Regions from separate parts of the Rhodococcus sp. H29-C3 genome, predicted to be linked through region 2. Evidence: riboswitches for the same ligand, from Rfam matches in the RefSeq annotation. Region 2 holds a riboswitch; the other holds the start of a gene.
The links. A riboswitch is a leader RNA that binds a small molecule or an ion and turns the genes downstream of it on or off. The one in region 2 is predicted to bind S-adenosylmethionine.

Region 1: another riboswitch for S-adenosylmethionine. It lies ahead of QMK32_RS15890 (bifunctional o-acetylhomoserine/o-acetylserine sulfhydrylase); the one in region 2 lies ahead of QMK32_RS03190 (aminotransferase class V-fold PLP-dependent enzyme).

Annotation. Positions count from the first base shown of each region.
Region 1 is NZ_JASITC010000006.1:145,364-153,000, reverse strand. It holds gene QMK32_RS15925 (DUF6764 family protein) at 1-265, opposite strand, end outside; partial or broken gene QMK32_RS15920 (DUF4349 domain-containing protein) at 766-963, shown strand; gene QMK32_RS15915 (tRNA (cytidine(34)-2'-O)-methyltransferase) at 1,170-1,634, opposite strand; gene QMK32_RS15910 (pentapeptide repeat-containing protein) at 1,669-2,277, shown strand; gene QMK32_RS15905 (bifunctional methylenetetrahydrofolate dehydrogenase/methenyltetrahydrofolate cyclohydrolase) at 2,332-3,201, shown strand; gene QMK32_RS15900 (DUF3017 domain-containing protein) at 3,208-3,483, shown strand; gene metX (homoserine O-acetyltransferase MetX) at 3,504-4,658, opposite strand; gene QMK32_RS15890 (bifunctional o-acetylhomoserine/o-acetylserine sulfhydrylase) at 4,655-5,992, opposite strand; SAM riboswitch class IV at 6,152-6,278, opposite strand; gene QMK32_RS15885 (NADP-dependent isocitrate dehydrogenase) at 6,624-7,637, shown strand, end outside.
Region 2 is NZ_JASITC010000001.1:636,487-644,123, forward strand. It holds gene QMK32_RS03155 (MarR family winged helix-turn-helix transcriptional regulator) at 1-32, opposite strand, end outside; gene QMK32_RS03160 (crotonase/enoyl-CoA hydratase family protein) at 39-866, opposite strand; gene QMK32_RS03165 (DUF6480 family protein) at 902-1,123, opposite strand; gene QMK32_RS03170 (TetR/AcrR family transcriptional regulator) at 1,153-1,734, opposite strand; gene QMK32_RS03175 (hypothetical protein) at 1,864-2,856, shown strand; gene QMK32_RS03180 (YbaK/EbsC family protein) at 2,896-3,369, shown strand; gene QMK32_RS03185 (hypothetical protein) at 3,447-3,974, opposite strand; gene QMK32_RS03190 (aminotransferase class V-fold PLP-dependent enzyme) at 4,115-5,527, opposite strand; SAM riboswitch class IV at 5,582-5,697, opposite strand; gene QMK32_RS03195 (Pls/PosA family non-ribosomal peptide synthetase) at 5,918-7,637, shown strand, end outside.

The sequences.
Region 1 (7,637 bases), on a different contig from region 2:
CCGTTCCGAATCCTGTCGCGTAGGTGTTCGAGGTGCCGCCGGTTTCGGCGACACTGACGGCCGTTCCACTATCTGCTGCCGTGGCGGTCGAACGCGATCCTTCCGCGGCCGTTGCCCCACAGCTCGCGGTTCCGTCGACGAGAATTTGATTGGCCGACGGTGGAGATACGCACGTCACCGGAGCTGCATTTGCGACGCCGGCTCCGGCGAATCCGGCAGCAACGACGCCGCTGGAAACGGCGAAAACTGCTGCGGTGCGGGACAATCGACTAGCCGACCGCGAAAGGCCCTGTGATGTCGAGGTGAACGATGCTGAGCGGACGAGCGAAGAAAAAGCGGAGAACAACAGGGGCTCCTTCAAGGAAACGAAATGGGTCGGTGCGGCACACCGTACCCCGGTTCTGCGCTGCGGTCATCAGTGAATTATCCCTACTCCATGTAACGATTCGGCACGACTTCGCGGGCCTCGTTCGCTGTCGATGAGTTGCCATACGATCCTTCGATGAAGGGCACTCTGCTCGTCGCATCGGCGGGGTCGTTCGTTCTCCTCGCGGGGCGCAGCGGGAGCAGTGGGGAAGGGTAGGTTCGAGCGTCGGATTCGACGTTCACTGCCCCAAGGGTTGGCGCGCGAACCGGAGTCCAGCGGATCGACACGGGGGCAGGCTCCGGAGTACATGGATCGTAAAGAGGTTGTGCCAGGACAGGTTTACATCACAGTGGACGATCCGAGCTGCGCGCGACGCTTAGGGGGATCGCCTGAAGGCCTTGATCTTGGGAGCGGTCACTACCGCGGATCTGCTCGAGGCGGAATCTGCTGTGTCGAGTAGGCGGGGAGAGCTGGACAGTCTGACCTCGCAGAGAAGCTGCGTCGCGGACCAGGTGGATCCATCAACGGTCACGGTCCCATCAGGCACCGAGGACCTCACGGCGTCACCGGGGCCGGACAACTTCTGGGACGGAATCGTCGCCGGATGGAATTCGCTTGTCGACACCGGGAGAGACGCGCTCGTGGCCCTCGGGCGGGCTATTGACGTGGCTGGGAACTCTCACAGTGGGTGCTCCGGTCGTCTACGTCATCGTCAGGATCGTCCGCCGCGGCACCATCGAGAGGGTCGAACCAGAGGGGCAAGTCAGGGGAGGATGTCGAAGACGCAGATCCGACGTGACCGTCACACGCTCCCAGCAAATCCGTGTTGGCGCCATGCCTCGTACATGACGACGGCTGCCGCGTTGGCAAGGTTGAGCGATCGTCGACCCTCGATCATCGGAATACGCAGTTGCTCGGTGACCAGCGGATCGCCGAGCACTTCCTCGGGGAGGCCGGTCGGTTCGGGACCGAAAAGCAATACATCACCCGGTAGATACGACACGTCCGCGTGAAACTTGCTCGCATGCGCGGTGTAGGCGAACACCCGTTCCGGCGCCAGTGCCTCCCAGGCGGCAGTCAGGTTTTCGTGGACGGTCACCGAGGCGAGATCGTGGTAGTCCAGGCCTGCTCGTTTGAGTTTGGGCTCGGACATGTCGAAGCCCAGCGGACCGACCAGGTGTAGTTCACATCCGGTGCCGGCGACGAGTCGGATCGCGTTTCCGGTGTTCTGGGGAATACGCGGCTGAAAGAACATGAGGCGAAACACCCGGCTCACTCTGCCATCAGCGCTACCGGGAACAATGGCAGAGGTGCACGAGAAACAGATTATCGGCGAGGACTACTCCGACGCGAGACTCGACCAACAGCAATGGGACGACCGTGAGTACGTGGCGTGCAACTTTCGAGACGCCGACCTCAGCGGCGTGAAGACCTCCGCGGTGGTCTTCACGGAATGTGATTTCACCGGCACGGATTTGACCGAATCAGTCCATGTCAACGCGGCTTTTCGCTCCTGCACCTTCGCGCGGACTAATTTGCAACACAGCGTTTTCCGTCATTCGACCATGATCGGCTCGACGTTCGTCGATTGTCGGATGCGCCCGTCGACTTTCGACGAGGTCGACTTCACGTTGGTAGGACTGGGGGGAGCCGACATGCGTGGGATGGACTTGACCAACTGCCGCATGGTCGAGGCGAACTTGGTGAACACCGACCTGCGCAAGGCCATCTTGCGTTCGGTGGATCTCAGTGGCGCACGAACCGTAGGCGCCAAGATGCAGGAAGCCGATCTTCGTGGGGCTCGGATCGACGCGCACCTCTGGATGTCTGCCACGGTGACCGGTGCCCGGATCGAGCTGACACAGGCAGTCGCCTACGCCCAGGCGCACGGGCTTTCAGTAGAGGGCTGACTACTTGCGGACCGGCGTCCGCTCCACCTGCCGACACCTGGAACAATGGTGACCGTGACTGCGACGATTCTGGACGGCAAAGCAACTCGCGACGAGATCTTCGTCGATCTCACTCAGCGAGTGACAAAGCTACGAGAACACGGGATCGTTCCCGGGCTCGGCACGGTGCTGGTGGGTGATGATCCCGGCTCGGCGGCGTACGTCCGCGGCAAGCACAACGACTGCGCCAAGGTCGGTATCACCTCGATTCGGCGTGATCTGCCTGCGGATATCTCACAGGCGGAACTCGACGCCGTGATCGACGAGCTCAACGCCAATCCCGAGTGCACCGGATACATCGTGCAGCTTCCGCTTCCGAAGCATCTCGACGAGAACGCTGCGCTCGAACGGATCGATCCATCCAAGGATGCCGATGGACTGCACCCGATCAACCTCGGCAGACTCGTCCTGGGCAAGCAGGCTGCGTTGCCTTGTACTCCACGTGGCATCGTCCACCTCCTCCGTCGCTACGACGTGGCGCTCGATGGGGCCCATGCTGTGGTCATCGGTCGAGGGGTGACGGTGGGCCGTCCTATCGGTCTGTTGCTCACTCGCAAGAGCGAGAACTCCACCGTCACTCTGTGCCATACCGGGACCAAGGACCTGGCCGCGGAGGTTCGCCGCGCCGACATCGTCATTGCGGCTGCGGGTGTTCCCGGGATCGTCACCGCGGACATGATCAAGCCCGGTGCCGCAGTGCTCGACGTCGGGGTTACTCGAACGGATGAGGGACTGCGCGGGGACGTTGCGCCCGAGGTGGCCGAAGTTGCCGGTTTTCTCTCGCCCAACCCGGGTGGAGTCGGGCCGTTGACGAGAGCGTTCCTCCTTTCGAACGTGGTCGAGCGGGCCGAGCAGGCCCTCGCAACCACCACAGAAGCGGTCTGACCTTCGATGTGGTCCCAGATTCGCAGGAACCTGCCGCTCGTCATCGTGCTCGTTATCATTGCGGCGGCGCTCGTTCTCGTTCTTGCGGATCGGTGGCGCCGCGGCGCCTTCGTATTCGGTGTGGCGACGATAGCGGCCGCAGGCTTCCGGTTGTGCATGCCGGAGAAGAGCGTCGGCCTGCTGCAGGTCCGAAGCAGAACCTTCGACGTCTCGGCTATGGCGCTGGTCGGGGGAGCCATCGTGTTGCTGTCGGCGTCGATCGATCCCCTCGGCACCGACTGAGTATTCGTCCGGTCGAATACTCAGCTGGTGCGACCCGTCGACATGCGCGCATGCTTCATCGTCTCGCCGAGCAGTGCGGATACTGCGCTGGCTTCGGTCAGAAATCCGTCGTGGCCATCACGTGACTGAATGACCTCGAGACCGCGGCATTCCGGGAGGCCGCGAGCGAGTTCCTTCTGTAGCCGCAATGGATAGAGCCGATCGGAGTCGACGCCGCCGACGATAGTCGGGACGGTGGCCATGGCCAAGGCAGCGTCGAATCCACCTCGCCCACGTCCGATGTCGTGCCGGTTCATGGCTTCGGTCAGCAATACGTAGGTGCTCGCGTCGAAACGGTCGACCAGCTTGCTCGCCTGGTGCTGTAGGTAGCTTTCGACCGAGTACCGTCCGCCCTGCCACGGATCTTCTTCGCCTTGACCGGAGTTGGCGAATCTCAGGTCGAGCTCGCTCTCGGTTCGGTAGGTCAAGTGTGCGATCCGGCGCGCTATGCCCAGTCCGACCCGTGGGGCCCGGCCGGTTCCGTGATAGTTGCCGCCCTGCCAGTCGGGGTCGGACTTGATCGCCTCGATCTGAGTTGTCTGCGTACCGATTTGGTCGGCAGTTGCGCGACCTCCGACCGCGAGCACCAGAGCTGACGCGACGCGGTCCGGGTATCCCACTATCCACTCGAGAGTGCGCATGCCTCCCATGGAGCCGCCGACAACGGCTGCACACCTTTCGATGCCGAGTACGTCGGCGAGAGCTATCTCCGCGGACACCTGGTCGCGGATCGAGATCTCCGGAAAGGCACTGCCGTACGGGACTCCGCTCGAATTCAGCGAAGACGGTCCTGTGGTCCCACCGCAACCACCGAGCACGTTGGAGGCGATGACACACCACTCGTCCGTGTCGATCGGAGCGCCGGGCCCGACCATCCCGTTCCACCATCCGGGCAGGGCATGAGCGCCTCCGGCAGGTCCGGACACATGCGAGTCCCCGGTCAACGCATGCTCGACGAGCACCACGTTGTCGCGATTCGGGGACAGCTCACCCCAGCGTTGAACGGCGATGGTCACCTGTGGCAGTGACGCGCCGTTCTCGAGGTCCAGCCGACCGATGTCGATGTAGCCGAGCCGTCCGTCCGGCGTAGGAAAACCTGCGGCCGAACGGACGTCGTGCACTGAGCCGATGGTCAAGACGCCGCCGCAGCGAATCCGCGCTCGAGATCAGCGACGATGTCGTCGATCCCTTCGATGCCCACCGCGAGGCGCACCAGTCCCGGAGTGACGCCCGCCGCGATCTGCTCCTCGGGTGACAACTGCGAGTGAGTTGTCGATGCGGGATGAATCACGAGGGAGCGCACATCACCGATGTTAGCGACATGGCTGTGCAGGCTCAGTGCGTCGACGAACTTCTTGCCGGCGTCGATGCCGCCCTTCAGTTCGAAAGCGACGATTGCGCCCTGCCCCTTCGGTGCCAATTCCTGGCCACGTTCGAACCACGGGGAGGACTTCAGGCCTGCGTAATTGACACTCACTACTTCGCTGCGGGCCTCGACGAAGGCCGCTACCTTCTGCGCGTTCTCGACGTGGCGTTCCATCCGAAGGCTCAGCGTCTCCAGTCCCTGGCTGATCAGGAATGCGTTGAACGGTGCGACTGCGGCCCCGATGTCTCGAAGCAGTTGGACCCGAGCCTTGAGGGCGAATGCCGGTGCACCGAGGTCCGCGAACACCACGCCGTGATAGCTCGGGTCGGGAATGGTGAAGTTGGTGTGGCGCCCTTGGGTCCAGTCGAAAGTGCCACCGTCGACTATGACGCCTGCGATAGCCGTGCCGTGGCCACCGAGGTACTTGGTGGCCGAATGGACGACGATGTCGGCGCCGTGCTTCAGCGGCTGGATGAGATACGGCGTCGCGACAGTGTTGTCGACGATGAGTGGAAGGCCGTTTTCGTGTGCGATCTTCGAAACTCCGGGAATGTCGAAGATGTCGTTCTTCGGGTTCGAGATCGTTTCGCCGTAGAACGCCTTCGTCTTCGGTGTGATCGCGGAGCGCCATTGCTCGAGATCGTCCGGATCGGAGACGAAGCTGACGGTGATACCCAGTTTCCGCAGCGTGTAGTGGAAAAGGTTGTACGTCCCGCCGTACAAGCGCGGGCTCGAGACTATGTGATCGCCTGCTTCGGCGATGTTCAGAATTGCGAGAGTCTCGGCAGCTTGTCCGGAGGCCAAGAGCAGCGCCGCGACGCCACCCTCCAGCGCTGCGATGCGCTGCTCCACGGCATCCTGCGTCGGGTTCATGATGCGGGTGTAGATGTTGCCGGGCTCGGTCAGTCCGAAGAGCGCGGCAGCGTGGTCGGTGCTGTCGAAGGTGTACGACGTCGTCTGGTAGATCGGTAGCGCGCGTGCGCGTGTGACACCGTCAGCGTTCTGGCCTACGTGGATTTGCTTGGTTTCGAAGCTCCACGACGCGGTGGGATCCTCGATGGGTGAGCCGGCGGCATCTACGACGTCGGGTGTGTTCTCGCTCATGGTGGGTAACTACTCCGTTTTCGATTCAAGAGTGCGATTCGGCTGGGGCTCGGCGTAGCGAGCCGGGCGGGGCGTATCGAAGCGACAACACATCGTGAACCTCCTAGGGGCTAGCAACCGAGCATGGTTGCGCTCGATTGTTGGGTTCGCCCCTGGGCGAACCCGCGCTTGTTCTCCGACTACGCGAACGCAGTCGACTAACCAGGTCTTCTCACCCGGGGCACCCCACCGCGGTTGGAGGGTTGCCGGCCAGCAAGCCGGGGCTTTGACGCTGGCACTCATGACCTTCGCAGAATCCTAGCGTGTCCTCCGACACGTCGAATAGCGACACCGTCGCGAGTGTCGATCGGGCTGCAACCAGGGCGCACAGTGGTCGGCGGTCGGAGCTACGACGAAAGGGCCACCGGCCATGCCTGAGCGGCCAAGCAGTACGCTTGTCTTGTTTCCTCGCACGCTCACGCACTGCGCGCGCGGCGTATACGTTCGAAGTCGAGTACACGCACTCGGCCCAGCAGTGAAGAGGCGTAACACGGGTGGGACCGCCGATCGACCCACAACCTCGGTTCTGCGGCAACACCGGCAGTTGAGGAAGACCACAACGGCATACTTCCCAGGAGGACGCGAACCCCACATGTCCAAGATCAAGGTCGAAGGCAAGGTCGTCGAACTCGACGGCGATGAGATGACACGCATCATCTGGCAGTTCATCAAGGACAAGCTCATCCATCCGTACCTCGATGTCGATCTCGAGTACTACGACTTGGGAATCGAATCCCGGGACAAGACCGATGACCGGGTCACCGTCGATGCTGCGAACGCAATCAAGAAGCACGGCGTCGGCGTCAAATGCGCGACGATCACTCCGGACGAGGCTCGCGTCGAGGAATTCGGCCTGAAGAAGATGTGGCGTTCGCCCAACGGGACTATTCGCAATATTCTCGGTGGCACCATCTTCCGCGCACCGATCATCATCTCCAACGTTCCGCGACTGGTTCCGGGCTGGACCAAGCCGATCATCATCGGCCGTCACGCCTTCGGCGACCAGTACCGCGCCATCGACTTCAAGGTCCCCGGACCCGGCACCGTGACCATCACCTACATCCCCGAGGACGGCAGTGAGCCGATCCAGCACGAGCTGGTCAGGTTCACCGAGGAGAGCCTCGGCGGCGTCGTGCAAGGTCAGTACAACTTCAACCAATCGATCATCGATTTCGCCCGTGCGTCGCTCAACTACGGTTTGCAGCAGAATTACCCGGTGTACTTGTCGACCAAGAACACGATCCTCAAGGCCTACGATGGCCAGTTCAAGGACACCTTCCAGGACATCTACGAAAAGGAATTCAAGACGGAGTTCGACGCTGCCGGACTGACGTACGAGCACCGTCTCATCGATGACATGGTCGCGTCGTCCATGAAATGGGAGGGCGGATACGTATGGGCCTGCAAGAACTACGACGGCGACGTCCAGTCGGACACCGTCGCGCAGGGCTTCGGTTCGCTCGGCCTCATGACGTCGGTACTGCTCACGCCGGACGGTAGGACCTGCGAAGCAGAGGCTGCGCACGGCACGGTGACTCGCCATTTCCGTCAGCACCAACAAGGCAAGCCGACATCGACCAACCCGATCGCATCGATCTTCGCGTGG
Region 2 (7,637 bases):
AGCTGGGTACCGATTTCTTCGGCGTAATCCACGGTGGGTCAGCTTCCGGAGAACTCTGCCGGGCGCTTCTCGAACACTGCGGTGATCGCCTCGGTCAGATCGTTCGAGGCGAGGAAAGCCGCGTTCCAAGCAGCTACGAATCGCAGGCCGGCGTCGACGTCGGCTGCACGTGAGTTGTCCAGGACCTCCTTGACGCCCTGCACGACGAGAGGCGGGTTGGCGGCAATCTCTGCTGCCGTAGCCCGAGCACCGGCGATCAGCGCGTCGTGGCCCTCGAACACGTCGTTGATCAGTCCGATCTTCTCGGCACGAGCGGCGTCGATGTCCTTGCCCGTCAATGCGAGTTCGCGAAGGTGACCGTCGCCGATGATCGCGGGCAGTCGCGCGAGCGAACCCATGTCGGCGACGATGGCGACCCGCACTTCGCGAACACTGAATTTGGCATCGGAGCTGGCGTACCTGATGTCGGCGGCACTGATGAGATCGAGGCCGCCACCGATGCACCAGCCGTGCACGGCTGCAACGACGGGCTTGCGACAGTCGGCAACGGCGTTGGTGGCCAACTGCATCCGCTTGATCGTGTTGTGGAATGCGGTGCGCGGACCCGCGAGGGCCTTGTCTGCCATCAGCGGTGCGAACTCGCCTGCCATCGCTGCCAGGTCGAGACCGAAAGTGAAGTGTTTGCCCGAGCCTACGAGGAGTATTGCGCGTACGTCGGGATCAGCGTCGAGCTGCGCGAAAACCAGTGGACACTCGTTCCAGAAGTCCGGGCCCATCGCGTTACCCTTGCCAGGACCGATCAGGGTAACTACCGCCACATGGTCGGCGATTTCGACGGAAAATGCGTTCCAGATTTGTTCCTTCATGCCGCTGAGCCTAGCGGCATGCCTGCGGTCACCTACTAGTAGAGACCGAAGATTCGACCGATCAGCCCAGCTGCGACGATGATCACAACCAGCCCGATAAGACCGAGAAACACGATCGGTAATGCCAACCCTCGTTGCGGCGGTTCGTGATGTGGCCCACCGACGCCAGTTTCTGCCGGTGGCGTATCTCCGGGCTGAACACCGCCGCCTGGTTCCAATCCTGCGGTTTCGTTCGGATCCGGGTTCTGAGCGCTCATGTCGGGTTGAATACCCGATGAGAACCGCTTCAATCTTGCTCGGTCGCCCGGGCGATTGCCCCTGCGAAGAGTTCGGTGATCGCGGCCCCGATGGTTCGTTCGTCGATCTCGTCCGGATCGACGGAATGCTCGACGGACAGTCCGGAGATCAGGGCCAGCAGTGACGTCGCGACTTCTCGCGCATCGAGGGTGTCCGCTACGCCCCACGGCTCGGCTCTGGCGGAGATCAGGTTGGCGAGTTCTTCTCGAAGAAGTCGACGCTCGCGTCGGTAGCTCTCCGCCAATTTCGGGTCTCGACCTGCATGTATGCCGAACTCGGTCACCAACAGTGGCCACCGGGGCTCGGCGACGATCCACGACGCGATGGCGCTACCACCTGCTCCGGCAGCGTCCCCGGGCCCGAGGTCGGACACGTCGTCGACGACTCGCGCGGCGAGTTCCAGCGAACGGCGCGAGAGCAGCTCGGCGAACAGCGCCTGCTTGGACTGGAAATTGGAGTAGACGGCGCCCTTGGTGAATCCAGCTCGTCTTGCGATGTCCTGGAGTTTGGCCGCCGCGAATCCGTGTTCGGTGAACTCGTCGGCTGCGGCGTCGAGCAGCCGCTCACGCACGTTCTCGCGTCCGGGCCTGGCCGTCGGCATCTGTGTCGACTGCCACTCTTCTTGACCATCTACCATCACGATACCTAGAGTATTCAATACCTTAGGTATTGACAATTCGTTCGAGAGGGAGTTCGACCCATGCGCAAGGTTGTCTGGCTAGCGGCCGGAGTGCTGATACTCCAACTCGGCTTCATCCTCAGCTATGTCGCGGCTTTCCATCAGCCCACGCCTCGTGAGATTCCGATCGTGGTCGTAGCCGAGCAAGGACTCCCTGCCGGAGTGGACTCCGACACAGCCGACAAGCTCAACGCCATCGACGGCACTCCCCTCGATGCCCGAACTGCTGCCAGCACGGGTGATGCACGTGCAATGATCCGCAACCGAGAGGTCCTGGGCGCCTACGTTCTGAGCCCGACGGGCACCGATACACTCATCACCGCCAGCGCTGCAGGCAGTTCCATTGCCAGCTCGCTCGAAGCAATCTTCACCAAGGTCGACCAGAGTCAGAACCGCACCTTCGTCGTCCGCGACGATATTCCCGTGAGTATCCACGACAACCGCGGATTGTCCGGCTTCTATCTCTCCGTCGGTTGGGTCGTCGGCGGGTACCTCCTCGCGGCAGCAATCGGGCTCCTCATCGGCGCACCGAAGTCGCTACGCGAAGCGTCGGCTCAATTCGGGGTGCTCATCGGCTATTCGATCCTGTCCGGAATCCTCGGTGCGTTCATCACCACGCATGTTCTCGGAACGTTCGCCGGCCACTGGTTCCCTCTCGCACTGCTGGGGACAGCCGTGGTTCTGGCCACAGCACTGTTCACGCTGGGGCTACGCGCTGCGGTGGGTGTTGCCGCTGTGCCGATCGCGATCATCGTATTCGTCATTCTCGGAAACCCCAGCGCTGGAGGCGCATTCGGTCCGAACGTGCTTCCCGAGTTCTATTCGGCAGTCGGTCGCTGGATCACCCCAGGTGTCAGCACCGAAGGCGTTCGGAGCATCGTCTACTTCTCCGGCACCGGCCTGGGACAACCGGCCCTGGCACTCGTCCTGTACACAGTGATCGGACTCGCCCTGTTCTTCGGCTTCACCTACCGCAGACAACAGAAATCTTCGAACCTCCCAGTCGACGCCTAGTACGAGGCACGGACTGCCGTTTGGCAATACGCTTGCCATATGCACCGGCTTCTTCACCCGAACGCAGCCCACGTCGCGGACGTCCTGATCTCGCGTGGACATCACGGGGTGGTCGTCACCGCGCCCGTGCCGACAGTGACCGCCGACGCCGCCGCCGAATCTCTCGGCGTCGACGTCGGCGCGATCGTGAAGTCACTGGTGTTTCTGCTCGACGACGACCCAGTGCTACTGCTCGTCTCCGGTGCGCACCGCGTGAACCTCGATCGGACAGGTCGGCGCCTGGAGGGCACGTTGTCGCAAGCTTCACTCGAGCTGGTCAAGCACTGCACCGGTCAACCGATCGGAGGCATCGCACCGGTGGGTCACCCGACGAATCTGCCCACATACGTCGATGAGCAACTGGCCGAGTACCCCGAATTATGGGCTGCTGCAGGACATCCGAACACGCTCTTCCGGACGACCTATTCGGAACTGCTGCGCATCACCGCCGGACTCGCTCTGTCTATGACATGAAAGCAAAGGCTGCGGGGACATGACAGCAGAGGCTGCCGGGGACATGAAGGCAGATGCGGAGCGAGTAATAGTGCGAGCTACGAGGCGAGCACGTGCGAGGCAGGTCGAACTCCGGTGGCTCCCTCCACCTTCGACGCCGAGAACGCAACGCCACGATCTTCCAGCCACGGCACGACGCCGTAGGCGACCTTGCCGAAATTCGCTTCCTGGGGACCCACCGCGATCAGGGTGACGCCATCGGCGACGTCAGCAGCTTTCACATCGGCTATCAGGCCTGCCAGCCCGACGGGTGTACCGATATAGCGAATCGAGGCCGGAACTACCGGGGCGTCGAGGCCTGAAAACTCTCGACGGGCAGTGCGTGCATCGTCCGCAATATGTATCTCGATATCGAGATACACGGCCACGTCGTCGGCGTTCTTGCCCGACTCGACGGCCTCGGCCCGTAGCCGCGTGCGCAGATTCTGCGCTTCCCGTAGGTCCTCGGCCTGAATTCTCACCATCTCCGAAGACGGAGTCGAGTCGGTGAGTTCGGTCCACTGACCCAACACGTCGAGGGCCACCCGGATGGGGCGAGCGTGGGCGATATCGGAACTGTGCGACATGCGATCGTGTCCTTCGTACAAGGCAAGGGATGCGGCTTCTGTAAGGGTCTAACCCGAGCGCCTACAAGATCCGGACGCGGTCCGGCACAAATCGACGTACCTGTCGCACCAGCGACGGTTGCGCCACAAGACAATTGCTGTCATATTCCGATGCTAACCGCTTCAGTCGGCGATGGGGCTTCGTTCCACTCAGCGGCACCTGGCTCCCCGAGGGCACTCACCGGCACCGCGGCAGGAACACAGGGCGATCCGACTCCTGCCTTCCCGTCCACCAGATCGGGGAAGGGACGCGGATCGGGCACCGGATTCCACCATCCGTCCTCCTCCGCGTATGTCCACGAAGCACCCTCGTGCACGAGCTGCGTTATGGCTCCGAGCAGGCGATCGACGTCGGCGCTCGAGCTTCCCAGACCGAGGCTCGCCCGCACTGCCCCGTCGGGACGACCTAGGCGCGCAAGAAGTGGATGCGCACAGAATTTGCCGTCTCGAACACCGATGCCATGCTCGGCCGACAGGTAGGCAGCGATTTCACCGGGCCCGAAGCCGTCGATCGTGAATGTGACGATCCCCACAGTATCCGGAGCGTCGGTCCACACTTCGAGCAAGCGCACGCCGGGGGTTGCCGTCAGTCCGGCACGCAATCGGTCCGACAGAGCACGCTCGTGTTCGACGGATCCCGATCTCTCGTGCCCGGCGAGCGCCTCGCACGCCGCAGCCACTGCGGCGACACCGAGGACATTGGGCGTGCCTGCTTCGTGACGCGCGGGCGAGCGCGCCCATGCAGTGGATTCCACGCTCACACTGTGCACGGCACCGCCACCTGCCAGGTACGGCTGAGCCGCATCGAGCCAGTCGCGACGACCCACTAGTACTCCTGCACCGTGCGGGGCGTACAGCTTGTGGCCGGAGAAGGCGAGGTAGTCGATGCCGAGGTCGCTGATGTCGACCCGCCGATGCGGTACCAACTGGGCGCCGTCGACGAGTATGCGGGCACCGTACCGATGAGCCAGCTCTGCGAGTTCACGAATGGGCAACACCTCACCGGTGACATTCGAGGCGCCCGTGATAGCAAGCAACGCAGCAGGTTTCGTGGCGAGCTCGACCTCGATGCGCGCCACTGTCTCAGCGAGGGTGTCGGCAGCAACGACGACACGGCGGTCCCGCCACGGCAAGAGATTTGCGTGGTGCTCGATGTCGAGTACGACGGTCTCACCGGGCACGCACCGCGCCAGCAGGTTGAGCGAGTCGGTGGTGTTCCTGGTGAAGATTGTCACCGAGTCACTGTGTGCAACAACAAAATCCGAGACAGTCGTACGAGCCTTTTCATACGCCGCCGTCGACACGCGCGAGGCATAGCCTGCGCCGCGATGCACACTCGAGTAAAAGGGCAGGAGCTCGAGGATCCGATCGGTCACCGCTGCGAGAGCAGGAGCACTGGCAGCGTAGTCGAAGTTCGCATAAGTGCAGGTACTGCCGTCGACCAGCGGGACCTGGAGGTCCGCCCCACTGACCAAGGCGAACGGTGCGCACGAGCTTTCGAGAACAGCAGTCATGACAAATATCCCCTTGTAGATCAAGGGACTCGAAATATCGAAGAAGGACGATCGAGTCCGCGCTTGCCGCGCCGGTATTCCGGCGTCAGCCAGGTCGTCACCCGGAGCACCCCACCGCGGAGGAGGGTTGCCGACCAGCAAGCCGGGGCTCGATGCTGGTACTCATGACCTGTGAAGAGGATGGCAAACGGTCTACGCGGTTGTCAACCCTTCCGGTAGGAAATCGCGTCTCCAGCCGAGCCGAAGCCGTATCCCGAGTAGAATTCGCGCGGTGTCGAGCCTCACCGATCCATCCGTCCGTTCACCTTCCGGCCACCCGAACATGAGATAACGACCGTCGAGGTTCACTCGCAATTCGGAACCAACGAGAAGAAGGACACCCGGTTTTCTGTGCAACCACAAGCGGATTCGGCCCCCGAGCTGCCTTCGGCCGACGTACCCACCGACTTCTTGCGCTCCGAGCACGCGCCCGAGCAGCGCACGCTCATCGATATCCTCCGCGCCACCGCAGAGCAATACCCTGACGCACCCGCAATCGACGACGGCACTGTCGCGGTGTCCTACAGCGAATTGCTCGTAGACATCGACGAGGGATCACAGTGGCTGTCTCGGGCCGGTGTTCGCCGCGGCGATCGCGTCGGAATCCGCATGCCGTCGGGATCCTTCGCCCTGTACGTCGCCATTCTGTCGATTCTGAACGCCGGGGCGGCCTACGTGCCCGTCGACGCGGACGACCCGGACGAGCGCGCCGAACTCGTATTCGGGGAGGCCCGAGTCACCGCGGTGGTGACCGCGAGCGGAATCGTTGCAGGCACTGCCGAAAAAGACACTGCACCCGCCTCGGACGTCGGCGCCCCGACACCCGAGGACGACGCCTGGGTCATCTTCACCTCCGGGTCGACCGGGACCCCGAAGGGGGTGGCCGTGAGCCACCGCAGTGCAGCGGCCTTCGTCGATGCAGAAGCGCGCATGTTCATGCAGGACGATCCACTCGGCCCCGGCGATCGTGTGCTGGCGGGCCTGTCCGTGGCGTTCGACGCATCGTGCGAAGAGATGTGGCTCGCCTGGCGTCACGGCGCCGCATTGGTGCCCGCACCCCGTTCGCTCGTGCGCAGTGGCCTGGACCTAGGTCCGTGGCTCGTCTCGCGCGACATCACCGTCGTGTCGACGGTTCCCACTCTGGCGGCCCTGTGGCCTGCCGTCGCCCTCGAAGCAGTCAGGTTGCTCATCTTCGGCGGCGAGGCATGCCCACCCGAGTTGGCCGAGCGTCTCGCCGTGGACGGGCGCGAAGTGTGGAACACCTATGGTCCGACCGAGGCGACCGTCGTCGCCTGCGCATCGATCATGGACGGCAAGGGTCCGGTGCGCATCGGGCTACCGCTCGACGGCTGGGATCTCGCGGTCGTCGATGCTGCAGGCAAGCCCGTAGCCGTCGGAGAAGTCGGTGAACTGGTGATCGGGGGTGTCGGACTCGCCCGCTATCTCGACCCCGAGAAGGACGCCGAAAAGTACGCGCCCATGCCCACGCTCGGATGGGAGCGCGCGTACCGCAGCGGAGACCTCGTCAAACTCGAGCTCGAAGGTCTCCTTTTCCAGGGGCGCGCCGACGATCAGATCAAGCTCGGCGGGCGACGCATCGAACTCGGCGAGATCGACAACGCACTACAGGCCCTCCCCGGTGTTGCCGGCGCTGCCGCTGCAATTCGCACCACCGGCGCGGGCAACTCGGTACTCATCGGTTATCTGTCCAGCACCGACCCGAACTTCGATCTCGACGCCGCGCGCACCCTGCTCGCCCAGCAACTTCCATCGGCGCTCGTTCCGCGGCTCACCCTCGTCGATGAGCTGCCGACACGGACGTCGGGCAAGGTGGATCGAAACGCGCTCCCGTGGCCACTCCCCGGCATGGGCGAACACTCCGGGCTCGGCGGAACCGCAGGATGGGTTGCCGAACTGTGGACCGAAATTCTCGGCGCTCAGATCTCCGACGACAACGCCGACTTCTTCCAGAACGGTGGCGGATCGTTGTCCGCCGCGCAGTTGGTAACAGCGCTGCGTCAGCGTTTTCCCGAGGTCACCGTCGCGCAGTTGTACGACCATCCGCGGCTCG